Regions from separate parts of the Marinomonas sp. IMCC 4694 genome, predicted to be linked through region 2. Evidence: riboswitches for the same ligand, from Rfam matches in the RefSeq annotation. Region 2 holds a riboswitch; the other holds the start of a gene.
What was found. Region 2 has a riboswitch for thiamine pyrophosphate ahead of thiC (phosphomethylpyrimidine synthase ThiC). Riboswitches for the same ligand answer to the same signal wherever they lie in the genome.
Positions count from the first base shown of each region.

Region 1: another riboswitch for thiamine pyrophosphate. It lies ahead of thiB (thiamine ABC transporter substrate binding subunit); the one in region 2 lies ahead of thiC (phosphomethylpyrimidine synthase ThiC).

Region 1 is NZ_VSRV01000001.1:2,542,946-2,549,102, reverse strand. Features, by position in the region: gene hldE (bifunctional D-glycero-beta-D-manno-heptose-7-phosphate kinase/D-glycero-beta-D-manno-heptose 1-phosphate adenylyltransferase HldE) at 1-268, shown strand, start outside; gene msbA (lipid A export permease/ATP-binding protein MsbA) at 380-2,110, shown strand; gene FXV75_RS11455 (3-deoxy-D-manno-octulosonic acid transferase) at 2,113-3,339, shown strand; TPP riboswitch at 3,362-3,481, shown strand; gene thiB (thiamine ABC transporter substrate binding subunit) at 3,559-4,569, shown strand; gene thiP (thiamine/thiamine pyrophosphate ABC transporter permease) at 4,581-6,157, shown strand, end outside.
Region 2 is NZ_VSRV01000001.1:1,962,121-1,968,277, forward strand. Features, by position in the region: gene thiE (thiamine phosphate synthase) at 1-1,260, opposite strand, end outside; gene thiC (phosphomethylpyrimidine synthase ThiC) at 1,276-3,297, opposite strand; TPP riboswitch at 3,495-3,599, opposite strand; gene rsmI (16S rRNA (cytidine(1402)-2'-O)-methyltransferase) at 3,677-4,558, opposite strand; gene FXV75_RS08940 (penicillin-binding protein activator) at 4,650-6,157, shown strand, end outside.

The sequences.
Region 1 (6,157 bases), 580 kb from region 2:
TGAAAAGCGCCCCATCAATAATCTTATCCATCGCATGTCGGTATTAGAAGGCTTGGGCGCGATTGATTGGGTGACTTGGTTCGATGAAGACACGCCAAAAGAGATTGTTGAGTTTTTAACGCCAGATGTTCTGGTAAAAGGGGGCGATTATACGATCGACACCATTGTCGGCGCGGAACATACGCTAGCAAATGGCGGCGAAGTAAGAGTGCTGACTTTTGTGGATGGGTATTCGACCACGGCGATCATCGAAAAAGCGAACCTGTAAATGCAAGATAAAAACAACAAAAGCACGGTCGACAAAACAACTGTTGAAGACGTTATCATTGAAGAAACGGTTACGGATAAGGGAAATACCGTGCCAACTCCTGCGTCCGGTATGAAAACCTATTTCCGTTTATTGGGGTATGTACGTTCCTCATGGGGCTATCTGTTGCTCAGTGTGTTGGGGTATGTGATTTACGCGGCAATGGAACCGGCGTTGGCGGCTTTGCTAAAGCACATTGTTGATGTGGTGTCTCTTGGGACCATCTCAGACAGTCGCACCTTGATCCCGTTGGCAATTTTGGCGGTATTTATTGCGCGCGGAATAGGCACCTTTTTGGGCAACTATTTTATGGCCAAAGTTGCGAATAATGTGGTGTTTGATCTGCGCACTCATATGTTTAACAAACTGGTGCGCCTGCCATCCGATTATTATCACTCTATTCCAACCGGGCGCTTGTTGGCCAAGTTAACGTATGACACCGAGCAGGTCATCGGCTCCATTACTCAAGCCATTCGCGTGCTGCTGCGAGAAGGCTTAACAGTGGTCGGCTTACTGGGTTACATGATTTACATGAACTGGCGTTTGTCATTGTTGTTTTTATTAGTGGTGCCGCTGATTGGTTTAATTGTCGCTTACGCCTCAAAGCGTTTTCGTAAGCTGAGTACGCGCATCCAGAATGCCATGGGCGGCGTGACCGATGTAGCGTCTGAAGCCATTAAAGGCCACGAGGTGGTGAAAATTTTTGGCGGTAGCGACTATGAAATTGAGCGCTTTCGGCAAGCGGCTGGAGAGAATCGACGCTCTCAGCTAAAAATGGAAATGACCAAATCCTTAAACATCCCTCTTGTGCAGTTTATTTTAGCGGTCATGATGGCGATTCTTATTTGGTTTGCTCTGAGCCCGTCAATCAGCTCGCATATGTCGCCAGGGGATTTTATCGCATTTTTGACCGCGGCAGGTATGTTGGGCAAACCCATTCGTCAGTTAACCGAGGTGAACAGCATTTTGCAAAAAGGCATTGCCGCGTCGTACAGTATTTTTGATTTTATCGACTTAAAAGAAGAGGTCGATGACGGTAAAACGACGGCGACAATGTTCAAAGGCGATATTGAGTGGCGAAACATGTCATTTAAATACACTGGCGCCGAGAAATATGCGCTCAAAAATATCAACTTGTCTTTGCCTGCGGGCAAAACATTGGCCTTGGTCGGTCGCTCTGGCAGCGGTAAATCGACCATGGCAAACTTGTTGCCACGGTTTTATAACATCAATGAAGGTCAAATCAGCATAGACGGTGTGTCCATTAGTGACTATACACTGACGGATTTGCGTTCGAACATTGCCCTAGTCAATCAGCAGGTGGTGCTTTTTAACGGCACGATTCGAGACAACATCGCCTACGGATTCTTAAAAGAAGCCGATGAAGAGGAGGTGGTTAACGCCGCTAAAGCCGCAAACGCGTGGGACTTTATCCAAGAGTTGGATCATGGATTGGATACTATGGTTGGCGAAAACGGCGTGTTGTTGTCGGGCGGCCAGCGTCAGAGAATCGCTATTGCTCGCGCTATTTTGAAAAATGCGCCCATTCTTATTTTAGACGAAGCGACATCGGCGCTGGATACCGAATCTGAGCGCGCCATTCAAACGGCATTGGATGGTCTAATGGCGAATCGCACCACGATTGCCATTGCCCATCGATTGTCCACCATTGAGAACGCCGACATCATTGCTGTGGTAGACCATGGTGAGATCATCGAGCAGGGTTCTCACCATGAGTTATTAGCATTAAATGGCGCCTACGCCTTGCTGCATAATCAGCAATTCAGCGATACGATTGCCTAGTTATGTGGCTTTACCGTGTGTTATTCGTCATTTTTTCGCCGTTTGTTTTATGGAAAATACGACAGTTTAAAACCCATTATTCGAGTTATCGAGCGAAAGAAGCGTTGGGCTTTTGGCCCAAGGTGGAAGCGGATTTGTGGATCCATTGTGCGTCTGTAGGCGAGGTGTTGGCTGTTCGTCCTTTGGTTGATGTGTGGCGGGAAAAATTTCCTGAGAAACGATTATTGATGACCACTATGACGCCAACGGGTGCCGAGCAGGTGGCCAAGTCGTTTCCTTTTGCAGAACATCGATATTTACCTATGGATTGGCGATGTGCCGTAAAAAGGGCGCTTAAGCAACTGCGGTGTTCCCATTTAATGATTGTCGAGACGGAACTCTGGCCAAATCTTTTACAGTTAGCAAAACGTCAAGGCATTCAAATTGACATAGTAAACGCGCGGTTAAGTGAGCGTTCTTTTCGGCGCTATCAAAAAATCCCCATTGTTTCTAAACCTTTACTGGCGTTGCCCGATTGTTTTTTGGCTCATGCTCAAGCTGATGCAGAGCGTTTTAGTGCGCTTGGGGCAAAGAAGGTGAAAGTGGTAGGAAATATTAAATTTGATCTTGCCGTTCCAGAACGAGTACGGCAAGACAACTGGCGCCAGAGTCTAGGAAATCGGTTTGTTTGGATTGGTGCGAGTACGCATCAGGGTGAAGATGACTCAGTGCTGCGTGCACATAAGGTGTTGCGGCAAACCTACCCGGATGCGCTGCTTATTTTGGTACCGCGTCATCCTGAGCGCTTTGATGCCGTTGCCGCGTTGGCTGTACAAGCCTCGTTTGACGTGCTGCGTCGTAGTCAGACCTCGCCAGCGGATTGGTCCCAAGCAAGCGTGGTGATAGGTGATTCTATGGGGGAATTGATGCACTACTACCAAGCGTCAGACGTAGCGTTTGTGGGTGGCAGTTTGATCGAACGAGGCGGACATAACCCGATTGAACCGGCATTGCTTGGTAAGACTATTATTGTGGGTCCGCATACGTTCAATTTTTTAGACATTACCGAGCAGCTTATCCATGCGAACGGTGCGTTGCGTTGTCAAAACGACGCCGCTTTGACGCAATGTATCGTGGAGTTGGCTGCCGACTCGACTCGACGAAGCCAATTGGGCCGATCAGCTTTGCAATTTGCACAAAAAAACCAAGGCGCGGTGGCCAGAGTGTGTTCAGAAATAGACTTCCGTTAGCCGACTCCTTACAATAAGCGCTCAATATCTCATGGGGTGTTTTGGTTGTGTTTTTAAACCGAAGCTGAGAAGTGGATTGTCCACTAACCCACCGAACCTGATCCAGATCATGCTGGCGTAGGAATCGAGATAGCAAATCAAAACGCCTGTTATTGGGGTGTTCTGATTCCATTCTTGTTATTTCCGAGTACGCCGCTCAATTACTCTAGGAGCGACACCTTGACTACTTCTTTTAGCCCTTTTTTTTCTGCCTCGTTGGTCACTTTTGGCATCGCCTTGTCGCCTATTGTGCTGGCGGTCGATACGCTGAACGTATACACCTACGATTCGTTTTCATCCGATTGGGGCCCTGGCCCTAAAATCAAAGCCAATTTTGAACAAGACTGTGATTGTGTAGTGAATTTTGTGGCGCTTGATTCGTCGGTTGGCATTTTGTCCCGTGTGCAATTAGAAGGACAAGCGTCTCAAGCGGATATCTTGTTGGGGTTGGACCTTAACTTAATGGAAGCGGCGAAAAAGACCGGATTGTTAGTCAATCACAGCGTCGATACATCCGCTGTGACGGTACCTGGTGGTTGGTCGGATAAGACTTTTTTGCCATTTGATCAAGGTCATTTTGCGTTTATTTACAACACAGAAACGTTACTCAATCCGCCAACCAGTTTAAAAGATGTCGTGGATAATCAAGATTTACGCGTTATCTATCAAGATCCACGTACTAGCACGCCTGGTTTGGGTTTGTTGTTGTGGATGAAATCCGTCTATGGTGATAACGCGGCGGAGGCTTGGGAGCGTTTAGCGAGTCATACGGTGACGGTAACTAAAGGCTGGTCCGATGCTTATGGTTTGTTTCTGAAAGGCGAGGCTGATGTGGTATTGAGTTACACCACATCGCCGGCGTATCACATGGTAGCGGAAGGCGAAAATAAATACCAAGCTGCGCCAGCCAGTGAAGGCCATTACCCTCAAGTAGAAGTGGCCGCGATGATGAAAAACGCACCAAACGCGGCACTGGCAACGCGTTTTATGCAGTTTATTTTGCAGCCAGGTTTTCAATCGACCATTGCAACGGGTAACTGGATGCTGCCTGTAGTGGCGCTAGATCAAGCTTTACCCGCGGCATTTGACAGTGCATTGGCACCCACCAAAAATCTAGTCTTACCTGCCAAAGACGTTGCACAATATCGTAATCTTTGGGTCAATGAGTGGCTTGAAGCGACCACCCGATAAGGTCACGGAACGTGTTTTTTTTACGCACAATAAGAGGACTGACGCCTGCGCTGTTGGGCGTTGGCGTTTTCTTATTAATAGGAGCCGCCAGTTTGGCGGCTCTTTTGCGTTACAGTGATTTTGCCACTTGGTATGAGTACGTGCAGCAGCCGTACTTGTGGCGAGTGGTGCGTTTTTCGTTGTGGCAAGCGCTGTTAAGTAGTGGCATGAGTTTATTGATTGCGATTCCGGTGGCATCTTGTTTGATGCACCGACGTTTTGTCGGTCGGTCTTTATTGTTGCAGCTGTTTTCGGTCTCTATGGTGGTGCCAACGATTGTGGCGATTTTGGGGCTGGTGGTGGTGTATGGCCGACGCGGTTGGTTGAATCAGCTGTTTGGTGTGGAGGTTCCCTTGTACGGTTTGAGCGGGATTTTACTCGCTCACGTATTTTTTAATATGCCTTTGGCTGTTCGGCTGTTGTTGCAAGGGTATGATTTGATTCCTGCGGGGCAGTGGCGTCAGGCGTCTCAATTAGGTTTTTCGCGCTGGGCCGCGTTTCGATGGATTGAATGGCATTACATTAAAAAAACGTTGCCGGGCGCGTTTGTACTGATTTTTATGCTGTGCTTTTCCAGTTTTGCTGTGGTGTTGAGTTTGGGGGGTGGACCTAAGTCGAGCACCTTAGAAGTCGCCATTTATCAGGCGCTTCGTTTTGAATTTGACCTCAACAAGGCCAGTTTTTTAGCCCTGCTACAAGTACTGATTTGCAGCGCTTTTGCGTTGCTAGTGTATCGAATGGCACCGATCAATCGACAAGACGCCAGTTTGGTGACGGATTCCCATTACCTTGTACGAGATTCTAATTGGGCAAAAGGGGGGGATGCTGTCGCATTGTTGTGTGCTTTTATTCTAGTGATTCCGCCTTTTTTGGCGATTTTTGATCCGATTTTTTCGCCTGTATTTTTAGAAACGGTGCGGTCTTTGGTGTTATGGAACGCGGTATTCGTCTCATTGAAAATCGCTTTGCCAGCGGCTTTCATTAGTGTGTTGCTTGGGGTGTGCTTTGCTGTATTGGCGCGGTTTTGCATGGATCGAGCCTATCTTTCTAAGTTGCCTACCAAGATAGAGCACCTTGGTAACATGATTTTGATGGTGCCAGGGCTGGTGATTGCGACCGGTTTATTTTTGCTTTTGCGGGATTTAGGCTGGGGGTTGCCGTCAAGCTATTGGATTGTGGTGTGGGTGAATGCGGTGATGGCGCTGCCGTTTGTTTTGCGAGCTCTCATGCCGGTGATGTATCAGCAAGAAAAGCGCTTTCGTCATTTGTATGTGAGTTTGGGGGTGCGGTCTTGGGCGCGTTGGCGATTGGAATGGCCACTTATCCGCATGGGTGTCGCGCAAGCTTTGGGGTATGCGCTGTTATTGTCGTTGGGCGACATGGGAGTGATCGCGCTGTTTGGTAGTCAAGGTTTGGTGTCGTTACCTTTGTACTTATTTCAGTTGATCGGCGCGTATCGGCTCGAAGAAGGGGCGTGTGTTGCTGTGGTGTTGATTAGCCTATGTTTGCTGTTGTTTTATGGTTCGACGCGTCTTGTTGGTGGAGGAAC
Region 2 (6,157 bases):
CAGCGCGATGTAACTGGGTTGAATCGCTTGAGCACGGGCAATTTCATAATAGCCATGCGTACTGATGCCAAGCCGCAAGCCTGCGGCTTGGATTTGCTTCAAATCGGCGACATCTAAATCCTCCTGCCCAAGATGCACACCATAAGCACCCAGCTGGATGGCAAGTTGCCAGTAATCATTAATGAAGACTTGAGCGTCAAATTGCTGGCCTAAACGAATCGCTTGCTCGATTTTGTGAATCAAGTCTTTATCTTGCGGGTCCTTAATACGTAACTGCGCGATCTTGACACCCTGACTGAGAACGAGGGACAGCCACTCAACCGAATCCACCACCGGATAAAGCCCCATTTTTTGACAGTCCACAGCAGCAAAAGGCCCATTGATGGCAAGACTTTCCCCTTTCGCTGACACTACCGTCGGCAAATGTTCATTTTGCCGCGGCCAACCTGGTCGCCCTAAGGGACCCGCACCTTCCCCAATTTGTACACCGCACTTGAGTGCCCCCGTGACATAAGCTTTGGCCATCGTCAGCGCATCGACAAGGTCATAGCCATGAGCCAAAAAACTCGCCAATGCGGTCGATAAAGTACAGCCTGTGCCACGTGTATTGTGTACTTGCAATTTAGGCGTCGAAAAACCCAAGGCCATTTTTTGCGTCATCAACCAATCTGTCGCTTGATCACTGCTTGAATGTCCGCCTTTTAACAGCCAAGCGGCATGTAAACACTCATTCAACGGAACATTCTCTAGCAATTTACGGTGTATCGTTGCAATAGCTTGGTCTGACGACAACCCCGTTAAAGCAGTAAATTCCATAGCATTGGGGGTTATCACATCCACCCACGGCAGTATATTCTCCAATAATGCGGCACCGACCGTTTGCGGCTGTAAACGATTACCCGACGCGCTACTGGCGGCCATGACAGGATCAAAAACGACAGACACCAAAGGGTATTCAGCTCGTATCCGTTGCAACCACATCGAGCAAGCTTGCACTATTTCTAAAGAAGGCAATAGGCTCACCTTAATCGCATCGGGCGACACATCGTCCAGCAAGGTTTGCCATTGAGCATGAAACATCGCTAACGAAACAGGCTCAACCGATTGGACGATTTTTGAGTTCTGCGCGGTCATGCAGGTAACAATGGTTTGCACGTGACAACCCACATCTTGTCCCGTGCGTAAATCCGCTTGAAGGCCAGCGTGGGCGGACGAATCCGACCCGCCCACGCACCAAACAACAGGAGGTCTTTTGGTCATCATTCTTCCTCTCACTTAATGCACTTTTTCGTTTGCTTGATCTTTGGTTGAATCGTCAGTGATCAATGTGTCATTGCTCAACTTGTCAGTAGTCAAATAGACATCGCCGCCTAACTCTCGAAACTGTGCCGACATTTTCTGCATACCGCTTTGAGCGTCCATTTCTTCAACCGCGCTCATGTTGATTTTTTCAGCGTCTTCTAAGCCCTTAGCATAATCACGAACTTCTTGAGTGATTTTCATCGAACAGAATTTTGGGCCACACATAGAACAAAAATGCGCGACTTTGCCAGAGGCTTGAGGCAAGGTTTCATCGTGATAGGCGCGTGCTGTGTGCGGGTCGAGGGACAAATTGAACTGATCCTCCCAACGGAATTCAAAACGCGCTTTTGAAAGAGCATTGTCGCGAATCTGTGCGCCAGGGTGCCCTTTAGCCAAATCCGCTGCATGGGCGGCGATTTTGTAGGTAATCAAGCCTTCTTTTACATCGTCTTTGTTGGGTAAGCCTAGATGCTCTTTTGGCGTGACGTAGCACAACATGGCACAACCGTACCAACCAATCTGAGCAGCACCAATGCCAGACGTAATGTGATCATAGCCAGGTGCAATGTCCTGCGTTAAAGGCCCTAGGGTATAAAACGGTGCTTCGTGACACAGCTCGAGCTGCTCTGTCATGTTCTCTTTAATTAACTGCATCGGCACATGCCCTGGACCTTCAATCATGACTTGCACATCGTATTCCCAAGCCACCTTCGTCAGTTCACCCAAGGTACGAAGCTCTGACATTTGCGCTTCGTCATTGGCATCCATAATGGAACCAGGGCGCAACCCATCCCCCAAAGATAAAGCCACGTCGTACTCGGCACACAATTCGCAAATCTCACGAAATCGCTCGTATAAGAAGCTCTCGGTGTGGTGAGCCAAACACCATTTCGCCATGATGGAACCACCGCGTGACACAATGCCGGTCAGACGTTTTGCTGTCATAGGGACGTAACGTAATAAAACACCGGCATGGATGGTGAAGTAATCCACGCCCTGCTCTGCCTGCTCAATTAAGGTGTCGCGAAAGACATCCCAGTTTAGGTCTTCAGCCACACCGTCTACTTTTTCCAGTGCTTGATAAATCGGTACGGTACCAATCGGTACAGGGGAATTGCGCAAAATCCACTCACGCGTTTCGTGAATATTTTTTCCCGTCGACAAATCCATTACGGTGTCCGCGCCCCAGCGTGTTGACCAAACCAGTTTTTCCACTTCTTCTTCGATCGAAGACGTGACAGCAGAATTACCGATATTTGCGTTCACTTTTACCAAAAAGTTTCGCCCGATGATCATCGGCTCAGATTCTGGGTGGTTAATGTTATTCGGAATAATCGCACGGCCGCGAGCCACTTCGTCGCGAACAAATTCTGGCGTAATGCGGGTTTGTAAATTCGCGCCAAAACTTTGTCCTGGGTGTTGTCTAAGTAACAATTCACTTTTGATCGCATCCATGTTTTGATTTTCACGCAGGGCAATGTATTCCATTTCGGGCGTGATAATGCCCTGCTTCGCATAGTGCATTTGAGTCACGCACTTACCTTTGCGGGCTTTTCTAACCTTAGGCAGTTCTTGGAATCGCAGCGCGTCAAGAGCTGAGTCGGTTAAACGAGATTGCGCAAAATCGGATGAAACAGAAGCAAGCCACTCAGTATCTTGACGCTGCTCAATCCAAGGCGCACGCATGGGCGACAAGCCTTTATGAACGTCAATGGTCTCTTCTGGATCGGCGTATGGGCCGGAGCAATCGTAAACGTAAATCGCTTCGTTAGACTCAAAGGTGAGATTATGAGGATCCGACCCGATAGGCGTATCAGTGAGGTTGATTTTACGCATGGGCACTCGGATGGAATCATCAGAACCGGCAAGATAAATACGCTCCGACGCTGGAAAAGGCGAGCCTTGTAGCGATTCGATGAAGGACTTCGCCGCTAGGCGTGATTCTTCACGAGTTTGCTTAGTGATTTTTTGAGTGTTCGTGTTTGTTGTCGACATGAGCATTTCTCTTTTTTATCGTAAAAAGTGGGAGAATTGCTTGTCTGGGGTGCTGTTTTTAATCAACGCAAAAAACGATGAAAAAAAGCAATCAATGAATCTTGGCAAATAACGCTGAGAGAAGATGGGTAGCATGTTGCTAACATCGAATCACAAGCCGTTAAAAGACAAGAGTTCATTCGATGCAGAAAAGAAAAAATAGAGACTTTCTTGTTTCCTACGCGGGTGTTAACCCGATCAGGTTCTGCGGATCCCGCATTAAATAATGCGATCTCAGCCAAATGGCACTCCGACAAGTGGTTCTGAGTATACTCAGTCTTATTGGAATGTAAATACCCGCTTTTATAGTGAGTATTTAGTCTCCATTTGGTGTGTGCTGCTAGCCGGCTTGCATCTCTAACGCCATTTTATAGAGGGAGTTTTTCTTTTCGCCGGTAAGTTTTGCGGCCATCGCGGCGGCTTGCTTGACGGGCAAATCTTCTAACAAAATACTCAAAATACGCTTCGCTTCGATGTCTGCTTCATCACCGCTTTCTTCGGTAAAACTCAACATCACAACAAATTCACCCCGCATTTGATTGGCATCTTCGTCAAACATGCGAAGAATTTCTTGGGCGGTGCCAGACAAAAATGTCTCAAAAGTCTTAGTCACTTCTCGCGCCAACACCAGCTGAGCGTCGTCGCCGTAAACTTTTTGCACATCGGCAATAGAGTCATACACTCGATGGGTGGACTCGTAAAACACCACGGTTCCGGCTTGCTTTTTCCATGATTCAAAAAGATCACAACGGCCTTTCGATTTAGCCGGAACAAAGCCCGCAAAGAAAAACTGATCCGTTGGCAAACCGGATGCACACAAGGCAGCAATCACGGCACAAGCCCCTGGAATTGGCATAACTTTATGCCCTTTTGTACGCAATGCGTTCACGACATGATAACCTGGGTCTGAAATCAACGGCGTCCCCGCATCGGACACTAAGGCCACGTTTTTGCCCTCATCTAACAGGCTCGCCACATAGTCCGCTTTGTCTTTTTCATTGTGGTCATGGATCGAAAATAATGTTGCCTCGATACCAAAATGATTGAGTAAACGTCGAGTGTGGCGTGTGTCTTCTGCGGCGATGTAATCCACGTCCCGGAGGGTCTGCTCAGCTCTCTTGCTAAAATCACTAAGATTACCAATTGGCGTTGCAACTATGTACAACGCCCCTCTCACATCATCTGAACTATGTGGTACCATGTTGCCTCTTTTATTTGTCATTTATACACTTATGAGCCGAATTCATTACCGCATCATATCATTAACCCTTGGCGCTTTTCTGCTGAGCGCGTGTCATTCCGTGAATTTAAACATGGAAAAGCCACGAGTCGTAACTCAAGCGGAAAATAAAAATCCAGCACAAGATGAAAGAACAGATTTACCCAGTATTTATCATCCATTAAAAGCATCAAGTGCGTCACAGCGAGTTATCAACGCCTACAAAGATGCACAGGTTTTTTATGGACAAGCTGAATACCAACAAGCCTTAACAACATTAACCGCTAATGTGTTGCCTAAGACGTCTAGCGTTCAATTTGAGGCTTATTTATTGGCCGCCGCCTCGGCGTCTGAATTAAACTATCTTGCAGACGCGTTGCATTATGTGCAATCTGCAGAAAAACTAGCGGTAGCGAGACGCTCAGACAACCAAAATCGCTTAAAGCTCACACAAGCTTCTATTTTTGAACACGTTGATGACTGGTTAACTGTTATCAATTTGCGCATGGATTTGTCCTTCAGCCTGCCGCTCAGTGAAAAGCAAAAAAACGATGCTAAACTTTGGCTTGCTATACAAAGTCTCACCCAAAACGAACTTGAAGCGCTATTTCAACAGCAAAAACCCTTACTTAACGGCTGGCTTTCGATCAGTGAGATATTAAGAGACCCTTCTCTTTCCATTGAACAACAACTCACAATGTTTAGCCTGTGGCAAACGGGTAATCCCAATCACCCTGCGGCGATATCACCACCACATGACTTTCAAGTATTGTCCTCCGTTAAAGACATGGCCCCGCAGAAAATGGTTTTGCTTTTACCCATGAGCGGAAAATTAGAGCGCGCATCACAGGCTATTGTAGATGGCTTTTTTGCAGCTTATTACCGCCAGACTTCTGCAAGGCCTCAGGTTACGGTTATTAATACTGAAAACTACCCAAATATTATTGAAGCATTAGCCGCTGCCAATAATAGACAGCCAGACATCATTATTGGCCCATTACAGAAAAATAACGTGGCACAAATTAGCCGAGTAGTCTTGCCTTATCCTGTTATTGCACTTAATCAGCTGGATGTTAATCAGCACCCAAAAAACCTTTACCATTTCTCTTTAACCGCAGAAGATGAAATTCATGAGCTGATTAGTTTTGCGAAGCAGGAAGGTGCCAACAGCGCTGCTATTTTAAGCACCCAAGATACGTGGGCACTAAAACAAAGCGATGAGTTTCGTGTGGCTGCTGAAACAGAAAACGTCATCATTACGTCCAACCAATCCTACGCAAATACACCTAAGGGAAGACAAGACGCCATTCAGAAACTCTTGTTAGTCAATGAAAGCTATGGGCGCAAAAGCTTGGTTGAAACATGGACAGACACAAAGGTAGACAGCGTATCCCGGTCTCGTCGAGACTTAGACTATGTCTATTTTGTCGGTAAGTTAAACGATGCAAAGCAGATTAGACCCCTCTTGGACTTTTATTTCGCAGACACAATCCCCATGCTAGCAAGCAGCACTTTAAACGACAGTGCGCCTGACAATTCGATTAACCCTAGCGATATTGAACGCATTTTGTTTACTGAAGCCCCAGCACTCCTCCCGACAAA